2 regions of the Aerococcus sp. HMSC10H05 genome follow, and region 1 is predicted to be linked to the other one. Evidence: a T-box and tRNA genes for the amino acid it is inferred to sense, from the RefSeq annotation. Region 1 holds a T-box; the other holds one or more tRNA genes.

Region 1 (5,904 bases):
ACTCATAGTATAGGTTTTCAGCTTTATTCGCTTCATTCACAAATACCATCATTTGAGAAATTGCTGTATTGAAATGCAAGTTTTCAAAGTCTTCGGTAACTTTTTGAACTGTTTGGTGATAAACCTTGTCTAATTCTCCAGTATTTAATGTTGTAATACGGTCACGCATTTTGCCATTCTCATCCACTAATAAACGCCATACACGTTCCAGGAAGCGACGAGAACCTTCAAGGCCATTTTCCGACCAAGCAATAGACGCATCTAAAGGCCCCATAAACATTTCGTATAAACGTAAGGTATCTGCACCATATTGGTTAACGACATCGTCAGGATTCACAACATTTCCTTTAGATTTAGACATCTTTTCATTACCTTCACCAAGAATCATTCCTTGGTTATATAATTTTTGGAATGGCTCTTCATTTGGTACCACACCTAAGTCATATAAGAACATATTCCAGAAGCGTGCGTATAATAAATGTAGCACTGCATGCTCTGCCCCACCAATATACAAGTCTACGTTATACCAGTAATCTAAAGCTTCTTTTGAAGCAAATTCATTGGTATTTTTTGGATCAATATAGCGTAAGAAGTACCACGATGAACCTGCCCATTGAGGCATAGTATTTGTTTCACGACGACCTCTCATACCTGTTTCTGGATCAGTAACATATAGCCAGTCTTCAATATTGGCTAATGGCGATTCACCTGTCCCTGAAGGTTTAATATTATCTGCTTTTGGTAAACGAACTGGGAGGTCTTCCTCTGGTACAGCAGTAGTTGTGCCGTCTTCCCAATGAATGATTGGAATAGGTTCACCCCAATAACGTTGACGAGAGAATACCCAATCACGTAAACGGTAAGTGGTTTGGCGTTCACCGCGTCCAGATGCGGTTAAGATTTCAATTGCTTTTTCAGTAGCTTCTGCTGTTTCTAAACCATTTAATTCACCTGAATTAATATGTGGTCCATCTCCTGTGTAAACTTCAACTGAGACTTCACCACCCTCAATAACTGGAACGATTGGCAAGTCAAATTGTTTAGCGAATTCATAGTCACGACTATCATGGGCTGGCACAGCCATAACAGCACCAGTACCATATGAAGCTAAAACATAGTCTGCAACCCAGATTGGGAATGGTTCACCAGTTAGTGGATGAATACCATATGCACCAGTAAATACCCCTGTTTTTTCTTTAGCTAAATCTGTACGATCTAAGTCAGATTTCATTGAAGCAGCCTGTAAATATGCTTCAACTTCTTCACGTTGTTCTTCTGTAACAATTTGACGAACTAATTCATGTTCAGGCGCTAAAACAGCAAAAGTTAAGCCATAAATCGTATCTGGGCGAGTTGTAAAAGCATCAAAGGTTAAATCGTGATCTTGGATGTCAAAAGTTAATTGCGCCCCTTCTGATTTACCAATCCAGTTACGTTGCATTTCAACAACTGAATGTGGCCAGTCAACGTTATCTAACCCTTCTAGTAAGCGGTCAGCATATGCTGTAATGCGCAATACCCATTGTTTCATTGGTTTACGAACAACTGGATAGCCACCACGTTCAGATCTTCCATCGATGACTTCTTCGTTAGCTAATACAGTACCTAATTCTTCACACCAGTTAACTAAGATTTCATCTTCATAGGCCAAACCTTTTTCATATAATTTGGTGAAGATCCATTGGGTCCATTTATAAAATTTAGGATCAGTTGTATTAATTTCACGATCCCAGTCATATGAAAAACCTAATGATTTAATTTGACGTTTGAATGTTGCAATATTTTTAGCTGTAAAATCAACTGGGTCATTTCCTGTATCTAGTGCATATTGCTCAGCTGGTAAACCAAACGCATCCCATCCCATTGGGTGTAAAACGTTATAACCTTGAGCACGTTTGTAACGGGAAATGATATCTGTTGCTGTATATCCTTCTGGGTGCCCTACGTGTAATCCTGCCCCTGATGGGTATGGGAACATATCTAAGGCGTAATACTTAGGCTTTGAATAGTCCTCTAAAGTCTTAAACTCTTTATTCTCATCCCAATACTTTTGCCATTTTTTTTCAATTACTTTATGATTAAAAGCCATTGTCTTTTGTCTCTCCTTTTATATAAAAATATAAAAAAGTCCTATATACGTCAAAAAAACGTATATAGGACGAATGTATTTCGTGGTACCACCTATGATTTGTACTCTTCATACCGATAACGTTGGCGCGACGTGGTAACTGATGTTATCATCGTTACCAACTTATCATCCAGTCTAATTCACAAGCGATTCAAATATACTCTCACCTACCGTATACTCGCTTAATTGAACGCTACTTGTTACTACCTCTGAAAAAGTTCAAATATTGCCCTTATTCTAGCACTTTCACCTAGTAAAAGCAAACTGACTAACCCATTATCCACTCTGTTTTAATTCACTTTTTTGAGCAAGCAATTGTGCTTTCACCGTATCGAAAACTACTTGAACTGGCATTTCTTTATGGGCAAATAATTGATAGTTTAATTTTGCTTGATAAACTAACATATCTAAGCCACCTATCACTACACAATCCCTCGCCTTAGCTTGTTGCATAAATCGCGTTTCCATTGGCTCATAAATCACATCCATTACAACAGTACCAGCTTGTAGCCAATGCTCATCCGCTAATATGGATTGCCCTTGACTCGCTGCCATTCCTAGACTGGTTGATTGAATCACAATTTCTGCATTTCTTACCGCAGTCGCCACTTGATCTTGTTCAGAAAGGTCAATTAGCTTCAAATCGATGGTAGGGTAATCCGCTCTTAACGCTTTACATACTTGTATTAGTAAATCTTTATCTTGAATATTTCGTGCTACTACTGAAATATCTGTCATGCCCTCTATCACTGCTTGTGCGATGATAATACGCGATGTTGCGCCTGACCCATACACCACTAACCGCTTGCCAGCTAGGTCAACGCCTCTATTTTTCACAGCCAGCCACAATCCAGCACCATCAGTATTGTAGCCTACCCACTGGCCACTCTTATCTCGTGTAATCATATTTACCGCATTAACATATTGACTAGCAGCATCTAAACGATCAACCGTCTGCATAGCCGCAAATTTACCTGGCATTGTGATATTAATGCCTTGAATGTTCAACGCTTTTAAATGTTCAATTCTTTCGATAGTTGCCGCTTCATCAGTTTCAAAAGCAAGATAAACCATATTCATATCTTGTGCTTTAAATGAAGTGTTATAGATAATAGGTGATAGCGAGTGACCTAATGGTTGACCTATCACTGCTGCAAATTTCGTTGTTCCATTAATATCTGTAATTGAATCCACGCACTAGGCCTCCGCTTCTATAATTGTTATTGGTAGCTGATCGGTTTTTAAATCAGTAAAAATTTTTTCTAACCAATTAGCGTATTGATCAAAGGTGATTGTCTTTAATTCACATTTTCCAAATGACTCTGGGAAAATTTCAGTTATTTCGCCACCTCGACGCTTTTTATCATTCGTCATAGCATCTAGAAGATCCGCAAACGTATATGCTTTTGCCAGGTAAACTTGGTCTAGTAAATGATATTGATTAAGTAATTGGTTGAAACGTTCAGCCAAGATTAAATCGGTTAATCCTTCTTTTTCAGCCATTAATTGGGTCAAGATCATACCCGTTGCAACGCCTCTACCGTGAGAAACTTTATAGTGAGAGACTTGTTCAATAGCATGACCAATTGTATGACCAAAATTAAGCAATTGTCGTAAACCTAAATCGTGTTCATCTTCTAAAACAACATTACGCTTAATTTCTACACATCGTTTTACAATATTGGCTAAATCATCACTTAAAGCAGTCAATGGTTGATCACGTGTCATTAAATCATTGAGTAATTCATCATCTAAGATCATGCCGTATTTAATTAATTCTGCACAGCCATCTTCGAAAATACTTTGTGATAAAGTATGGAAAGTTGTCAAATCACATAGAACTCGAGCAGGTTGGTAAAAAGCACCCACTAAATTTTTACCTTGAGGTAAATCGATTGCTGTCTTTCCACCTACAGAAGAATCAATTGCTGAAAGTAAAGTTGTAGGCATTTGAATATATGGGATACCACGCAAATAAGTTGCTGCTGTAAAACCGACAAGATCACCAATTACACCACCACCTAATGCAATTAAAACGTCAGTACGTGAATAATTCAAGGTCGCTAATTGCTCTTGTAGGTAGATATAATTTGCTGAGGATTTCTGCTCTTCTCCAGCTGGTAAGGTAATCGTATGAACTGCTTTTGTAATTGGGCTAATCGCTTCTTGTAAACTACCTAAATAGCCAAATGAAGCCACGTTTTCATCAGTTATAATCATTACCTTACGTTGTTGAATGAAGTCTTCAAGATGATGCCCCGCATTTTTTATCAAATCATTATCAATGATCACATCATATGGTTTGGCAACTGCTACATTTACTTTTTCCAATTTCATTCCTCAATTCTTTTAAATACTATGATTGATAAGTGAATTACCCTTTTGAACGATTTAATCTAAATCTGCTAAGAATGTATGAAGAGCTTGGACCTTCTTGGTTAATGCCTTGTACTCATCTAAGTATAACGATTGTCGGCCATCTGACCAAGCTTCATCTGGATTTTGATGAATTTCAATAATCAATCCATCTGCTCCTGCAGCAACCGCAGCCATCGCCATCGATTCAACCCATTCACGTTTCCCTACGGCATGACTAGGGTCAACCACAATTGGCAAATGCGTTTTTGATCGTAAAACAGGAATCGCTGATAAATCTAATGTGTTACGTGTACTTGTTTCGTAAGTACGAATACCACGTTCACATAAGATAACATTAGGATTACCGTGGGCCAAGATGTATTCGGCTGCCATAAGTAAGTCTTCAATGGATGCGGCCATGCCACGTTTTAATAAAACTGGTTTTCTAGTTTGACCAATTGCTTTTAATAGGTCAAAATTTTGCATATTACGCGCCCCTACTTGATACATATCAATACCATCAAATAAATCTACTTGATCAACTGCCATGACCTCGGTCACTACTGGTAAATCATACTTTTTACCAACAGCTGATAACATATCTAACCCTTCTTGCCCTAACCCTTGGAATGAATATGGAGATGTCCGTGGCTTGAATGCCCCACCACGCAACATGTTTGCACCTGCGTCTTTAACTGCTGAAGCGACTTCATCTAATTTTTCCAAACCTTCGATTGAACACGGACCACCGATCATCGCAAAATGGCCATCACCAATTTGGATATTCCCTACTTGTACAACTGAAGGGGTCGATTTATAGGCCAAACTCGCTCTCTTGTATGGCTCCTGAATATTCGCTAAAATGGTTTCTTCAGTTTCTGCTGTCATTACTTGTGTATTCATTTTTCTCTTCTCCTTTTATTCAAACACAGTAGCATTCTTAGTTATCCAAGGTTGGTATATAAGCAAGAAAAAAGTCCTTTACAACAAACCACCTTGGAGTGATTTTTGTTGTAAAGGACTTTCTCGTATAACTAACGTCTATGTTAATTATTTGAAGCACTAAAGCCATATCCTTTTTCTTGTACAACAAAATCACCTTTACCTAAACCGAAAAAGTAAAAGTAAAAGTTGAAAAAGTTATAGAATGCTGTAGTTGAAATGATATTCACGACTTTAGTCCTCCTCTCGCTATTTATTAATGCAACTTTAGCAATCTTTATGAAACTTGTCAACAAATTTCTAATTTAATTTTAATTATATGAATCATAAAAACACCCTAGCTTGTAAAGGGGGAGCTCAACAAGCTAAGGTGTATTGATTTGTTCGTATTATTTTAGTTTTAAAACTTGACCAATGTAGAGGTTATAATTTGATAGACCATTTAAAGCCATTAATTCTTCTAAACTTAAACCGTT
Region 2 (5,904 bases), on a different contig from region 1:
AAGAACGTTCAGCAGTATCTATTGCGCGACGTTTACAGGATCCGTTAGCTGAGTTAGTGAAGATAGAGCCGAAAGCTATAGGTGTCGGCCAGTATCAACATGATGTATCGCAAAAAGAACTAGCAGAAACGCTTGACTTTACCGTTGAAACTGTTGTAAACCGTGTGGGCGTAAATCTAAATACAGCTTCTGCATCATTATTAAGTCATGTAGCTGGGTTGTCTATGGCAGTTGCCAAAAATATAGTAGCCTACCGTAATGAGAATGGTGTCTTTACGGATAGAAAACAGTTAGAGAAAGTGAAACGATTAGGACCGAAAACTTATGAACAAGCGGTTGGTTTTATCAGAATAACTGATGGTGATAATATTTTAGACAATACTGGTATTCACCCTGAGAATTATAAAACAGTTAAAAAGATTTTAAATGACTTAAATATTTCATTAGAGGAACTCCAAACAGAAGAGTCGAGAAAAAAAATTGCAACTGTAGATTTATCGTCTCTGTCTGAAACTTATAAAATTGGAAAAGAAACCTTACTTGATATACAGAAATCCTTATTGACTCCTGGACGTGACCCACGCGAAGACGTAGCTACACCAATTTTAAGATCTGACGTTCTATCATTAAAAGATCTAAAAGTGGGTATGAAATTACAAGGAACCGTACGAAACGTAGTTGATTTTGGTGCTTTTGTTGATGTTGGTGTTAAGCAAGATGGTTTAGTACATATTTCAAGAATGTCTTCAAAATATGTAAGTAATCCAAGTGATATTGTATCAGTTGGTGATATTGTTGAAGTATGGGTGTCAGATGTGGATGATAAAAAAGGTAGAATCGGGTTAAGTATGCTTGAAATTAAATAATCTGATTTTAAATTAGAAATGAATTAAAAAATAATTAAAAAACACTTGATTATTCCATTGAATTTGTTATATTTAAGTTAACTCAAAGAAGGGGAGGTAGAAATAATGATGACTGAACAGATTAAAATTCAAGTAGAACTTGTTTCTACATGCCCACACCAAAATTTATTATTATTATTAGTTAACTGAGGATTCTACCATACTATAGTAGAGTCCTATTTCTCGTGAAATACGGGCTCTTAACTAAGACGCCGGCCCGTATTAACGAGCCGGCGTTTTTGTTAACTATTTTCTTAAACTGGTGCATATCTTTGGTTGAACTTTGAATTCTAATAATATTTACAAATAGATGGGAGAAATCTTTATGAAAAAAATGAAATTTGCTAAAATACTAACAATAATTTTTGCAGTGACAATAATGGGTATAGGTTGTACTCAAGCAACAACCGTCACCTCGAATAATGATCATTCGTCTACTTCATCAGCGGAAGATTATGTTGATTCAGCTGCAGTTAATATTGGAGGATTATGGGAGTTAACTGGTGCAACTGCTGCTTATGGTGTAGTCCAAGATAATGCAATTCAATTAGCTGTTGAACAGCGAAATGATGCGGGTGGTATAGATGGAAAAGAAGTTTACTATCATTCTTATGATAATAAAGGCACTCCTGAAGAAGCAGCGACGGGTATGACATATTTAATTGAACAAGGAAATTCAGTAGTTCTAGGACCTGCAACCGCAGCCTTAACTTTTGCTACACAACCTGTGGCTGAAAATGCAGAGGTACCATTTGTATCTGCAACTACAACCGTCGATGATGCGACAATTAATTCAAAAACGGGAGAAGTATGGGAGTATTTTTATCGCACAAGTTTTGAAATTTCCTTTCAAGGTGCAGCAATTGCTGAATTTGCAAATCAAAATGGCTATTCAACGGCTGCCGTACTGAAAGACAACTCTACAGACTATGGACAAAATTTAACTGATATTTTTGTAGATCATTTTGAAGGTGATGTGATAATTGATGAATCGTATATTTCTGGAGATACGGACTTTAGTTCTGTCCTAACTAATGTAAAATCGCAACAACCTGATGTCATCTTTATTGCTGGCTATTATCAAGAAGCGGGTCCAATTATTAAGCAAGCCAGAGAAATGGGTATTGATATTGCCATTGTAGGACCAAATGGCTTAGGAAATCAAAATATCGTTGAACTTGCAGGTGCAAAGAATATGACAAATGTCTATTATGTAGCTCATTTTGTTTTTACAGAAGATGCTGATCAAGACGTTCAAGACTTCTACAATGCATACGTAGAAAAATTTGGGACAGAACCAGATATGTTTTCTGCAGTAGCTTATGATGCAGCAAATATGGTGATGGATGCTATAGATAAAGCTGATTCTACAGATCCAAAAGCCATAAAAGAAGCGATTGGTAAAACACAAGGGTTCGAAGGAATTGCTTACGATATTTCTTTTGATGAAGAACATAATGTCTCTGCACCAGCGTATATTCAAGAAGTAATGAATGGTGAGCCGACTGAGAATGTTACTGTAATTGAACCGAAATAATATTAAAATCTGTACTTTACTTAGGTAAATGATAAAATATATGTAAGCACTTAAATATTATTGACATATATAGGGGGGACCTTCATGAAAATCAAACAATATATGAGTAAAGATGTAATTACTGTTTCACCAGAGACTTATGTGACAGAGGCTGTGACAAAAATGGAAAGTCACAAAATTCATAATCTTCCAGTTACATCTAATGGGCAATTTGTTGGTCTAATAACTCAAGATATTATTGATGCAAAATCTGCTTCAGATGCAACAAGCTTGAGTATATATGAATTAAACTACATTCTTTCTCAAGCAAATGTTGAGAAGTTTATGGATAAACAAGCCGCAACAGCAACTACTGAATGGATGGTGGAAGAAGCTGCAGAGTATATGCGTAAGCATAACTTACGTGTGCTACCAATTGTTGATGATAATAAAGTCGTAGAAGGTATTGTAACTTATAAAGATATTTTTAAAGCCTTGATTGATTTATCGGGTTACCAACCAGATGATGTGAGTAGCCGAATTGTGGTAAAAGTCATTGAAGATAAAGTAGGTGTACTTTCAGAAATTACGAAAGTATTGGCAGACGCAAATGTTAGTGTTTCCCATATTTTCGTTAATGATGAAGAGGGTATTGAAATTACCATTCAAGTACATACTGGTAAAGGTGAAGCTGCAAGAGTCGCAATTGAAAATGCAGGTTACGAAGTCATTACATTATAAAAACACTAAAAAAGTGGTTTAGATATTGTCATCTAAACCACTTTTTATAATCCCACTATTACTGGCTAGTATTTGAAAGTATATAAATGCGGTCAACAAGAGTTGAACTTGCACGAGAGTAATCTCACTGCCCCCTCAAGGCAGCGCGTCTGCCATTCCGCCATGACCGCAAGTTTTTAAATGTCTAGTGATAATATTATGAATAGCTTCAATAAATATCACATACATTATTATATAAAGATGCAGACTATTTTGCAATATGTTTAGAAAAATCACATAGCATTCAAGACTAGCGTGTTAAAGATAACAAAATATAAGAGATATACGTGTTAGCGTTACTAATGCTGTAGAGATAAATGTTATCAGTTTGATTATGATTAAAAGAAGAGGCAACCTGTAGTGATATGTAAATATCGAAGGTTGCCTTACTAGTAATCGTTTTAAGTTGCATATCCAGATAATTAAATAACGCTAAAGAATACTAATATATTAAACCAACTAAGAAAATAACCGCTATAAAGAATAATAGTAATACACTCAATATGCTATAAAATGCTTTTGAATTGTTAACATTACCTGACTGTAAGAAGTGAATAGATAAAGTTATAATTAGCAAGGCAATTTGCATGAGAGAAAGTAAAAGGACAACAATCATGAAAAATAAAGGTGATAATAGGGAAATTAAAAAGCAAATGAAAGCCACAACCACTGAAATACTATTCATACCAAAAAAATGAGTTAGCCAAACATTGTTGCTAATTTTTTCTGACGCATTATTCCGATTGAATAAATGAATAATAGCTGGTAATAACCACAGGGTAATAATTAAGAATACAAAGGTTTTTAATCCGAATCGCCAAGCAACAAAATCAAAATCCAGATTAGGTAATACAGATAAGTTTGCAAACCACTCATAATGTGACACAAAGTAATTAGCTAAAGATGTAATAGATACTGCATTTAGAATAGCTAATAAAAGTAAACTTGTTATACCATGGTTTGGATTATCGTTAAATTCGTTGGTTGATGGCGATTGAATTGGTTTTTTGATATAAGATAATAAGTAATTAATATAAGATGTCAGATGGTTTTCAGCTTTTTTATTTTTTCGGCGACTAGGCCCGTCGTCTTCATTTTTCTTATCTTGTTTATGATTTTTTCCAAATGAAAAGAAAGGTTTCTTGGTCTTTTTATCTCCTTTGTCTTTATTGGTGGTATCTTGAATAGGAGAATTATTCAACTCCTCATAGGTAGTGTATTGATCGTCATGTTCAATCATTTCATTGGAATATCTTGCTGTTGGGATCTCAATCGTATCATGTAAATCGTCATCCATGTCTCGATTGATCATAATATGATCGCATTGTGGGCAAATTTGCGCATTTGATGGAATAGCCGATTGGCAATTTGGACAAATCATCGTTTTTGTACTCCTTATCTCTGCATCACACTTTTTAGTAATTAATATGCTTAAAAGTGTGTTTTACTTCATATCATGATAACATAGTTTTGAAAGAGACTGTACATTTCTAAAGAATTTTATTGTTTTTTTAAAGGTGTAAAAAGTAGATCCAAAAACACACATTGAATCACTAAATGTGACAAAAAAAGAAGATGGATTGGAATTGTGATAGATCTTCTATGCAAAAAGAGAAATATTTTCTATACATACCATTTGATCAAGAAATATCTCAGCCTTTTTTGGACAAATTGGGTAAGGATTTACCAGGCCTTCCCTGTGTATATTTCAAAAAAATTGAAGAGATTAACGAAGGGAATTTTAACAGAAATTATCCGTGAGAATTATCCATATTTTAGGTCAATTGATCACTTATAATAGAATTTGCGCTTTTTTAGATAAAAAATAAGATTTTGGTTAATTTTTTTAACAATCTTTGCTAAACTATAATTAGCAATAGATAAGAAAGTAATAGAGAGGGAGATGGCATAAATGAAAATGGCACATACTTGCTATCGTGTGAAAGATTTACAGGCATCAAAAGCATTTTACCAAGAAGCATTTGGATTTGAAGTTGCGGAAGAAAAAGATTTTCCTGAACATGAATTTACACTAACCTATTTATCATTACCTAATGATGATTATGAGTTAGAGTTGACATATAACTATGGATCAGAGGCTTATGATTTAGGTAACGGCTATGGACATATTGCGATTGCGGTGGAAGATTTAGAATCACTACATAAAGAACATAGTGAAAAAGGCTTTGATGTCACTGAATTAAAACAATTACCAGGAGATACAAAACCAAGATATTTCTTTGTAACTGATCCAGATGGTTATAAAATTGAAGTGATTCGCTTATAATATTGACAATTCAAGAATTTTAACATGTAAAGCTTTAACTGACAAAAAAAGGATTGTTTTCTATGTAACTTCATGTTAGACTTACTCCATGCGATGAGGCGACACGCACAGCATACTGTAAGTCTGTGCATGTAGTTAAAGAAAGTACACGATGAAAGTCACCACAGGAAGTGGGTACTTGGTCAAAAGCTGATGTGAACAGCTGAGACCCTAGTCTTGGAGAGCGAGGACATTTTTGTCCTCGCTTTTTTTTATCATATAATGAAAGCTTTTTCATTCCAACTAAATAATTTTTAAGTTATAATTATATATATGATTATTTTATATAGGGGGGACTTAATGACAAATAAGAAATTAGTTATTGTTAGTTTAGATGCCTTTGGAACTGATGATTTGGCTTACGCCTTAACGTTACC

What was found. The T-box of region 1 lies ahead of leuS (leucine--tRNA ligase). A T-box ahead of a tRNA ligase gene usually reads a tRNA of that ligase, here a tRNA-Leu.
Region 2: it has a tRNA-Leu gene. The T-box ahead of leuS (leucine--tRNA ligase) is inferred to sense a tRNA for this amino acid. The anticodon was not compared.

What each region holds. Positions count from the first base shown of each region.
Region 1 covers NZ_KV786961.1:196-6,099, reverse strand. Annotated here, with positions in the region: gene leuS (leucine--tRNA ligase) at 1-2,089, opposite strand, end outside; T-box leader at 2,152-2,351, opposite strand; gene HMPREF3116_RS02115 (shikimate dehydrogenase family protein) at 2,405-3,322, opposite strand; gene aroB (3-dehydroquinate synthase) at 3,326-4,465, opposite strand; gene aroF (3-deoxy-7-phosphoheptulonate synthase) at 4,520-5,389, opposite strand; partial or broken gene HMPREF3116_RS02100 (LysM peptidoglycan-binding domain-containing protein) at 5,818-5,904, opposite strand, start outside.
Region 2 covers NZ_KV786996.1:9,779-15,682, forward strand. Annotated here, with positions in the region: gene HMPREF3116_RS07035 (Tex family protein) at 1-866, shown strand, start outside; gene HMPREF3116_RS07040 (ABC transporter substrate-binding protein) at 1,231-2,442, shown strand; gene HMPREF3116_RS07045 (CBS domain-containing protein) at 2,527-3,162, shown strand; tRNA gene HMPREF3116_RS07050 (tRNA-Leu) at 3,250-3,332, opposite strand; gene HMPREF3116_RS07055 (zinc ribbon domain-containing protein) at 3,644-4,582, opposite strand; gene HMPREF3116_RS07060 (lactoylglutathione lyase) at 5,114-5,488, shown strand; gene HMPREF3116_RS07065 (alkaline phosphatase family protein) at 5,828-5,904, shown strand, end outside.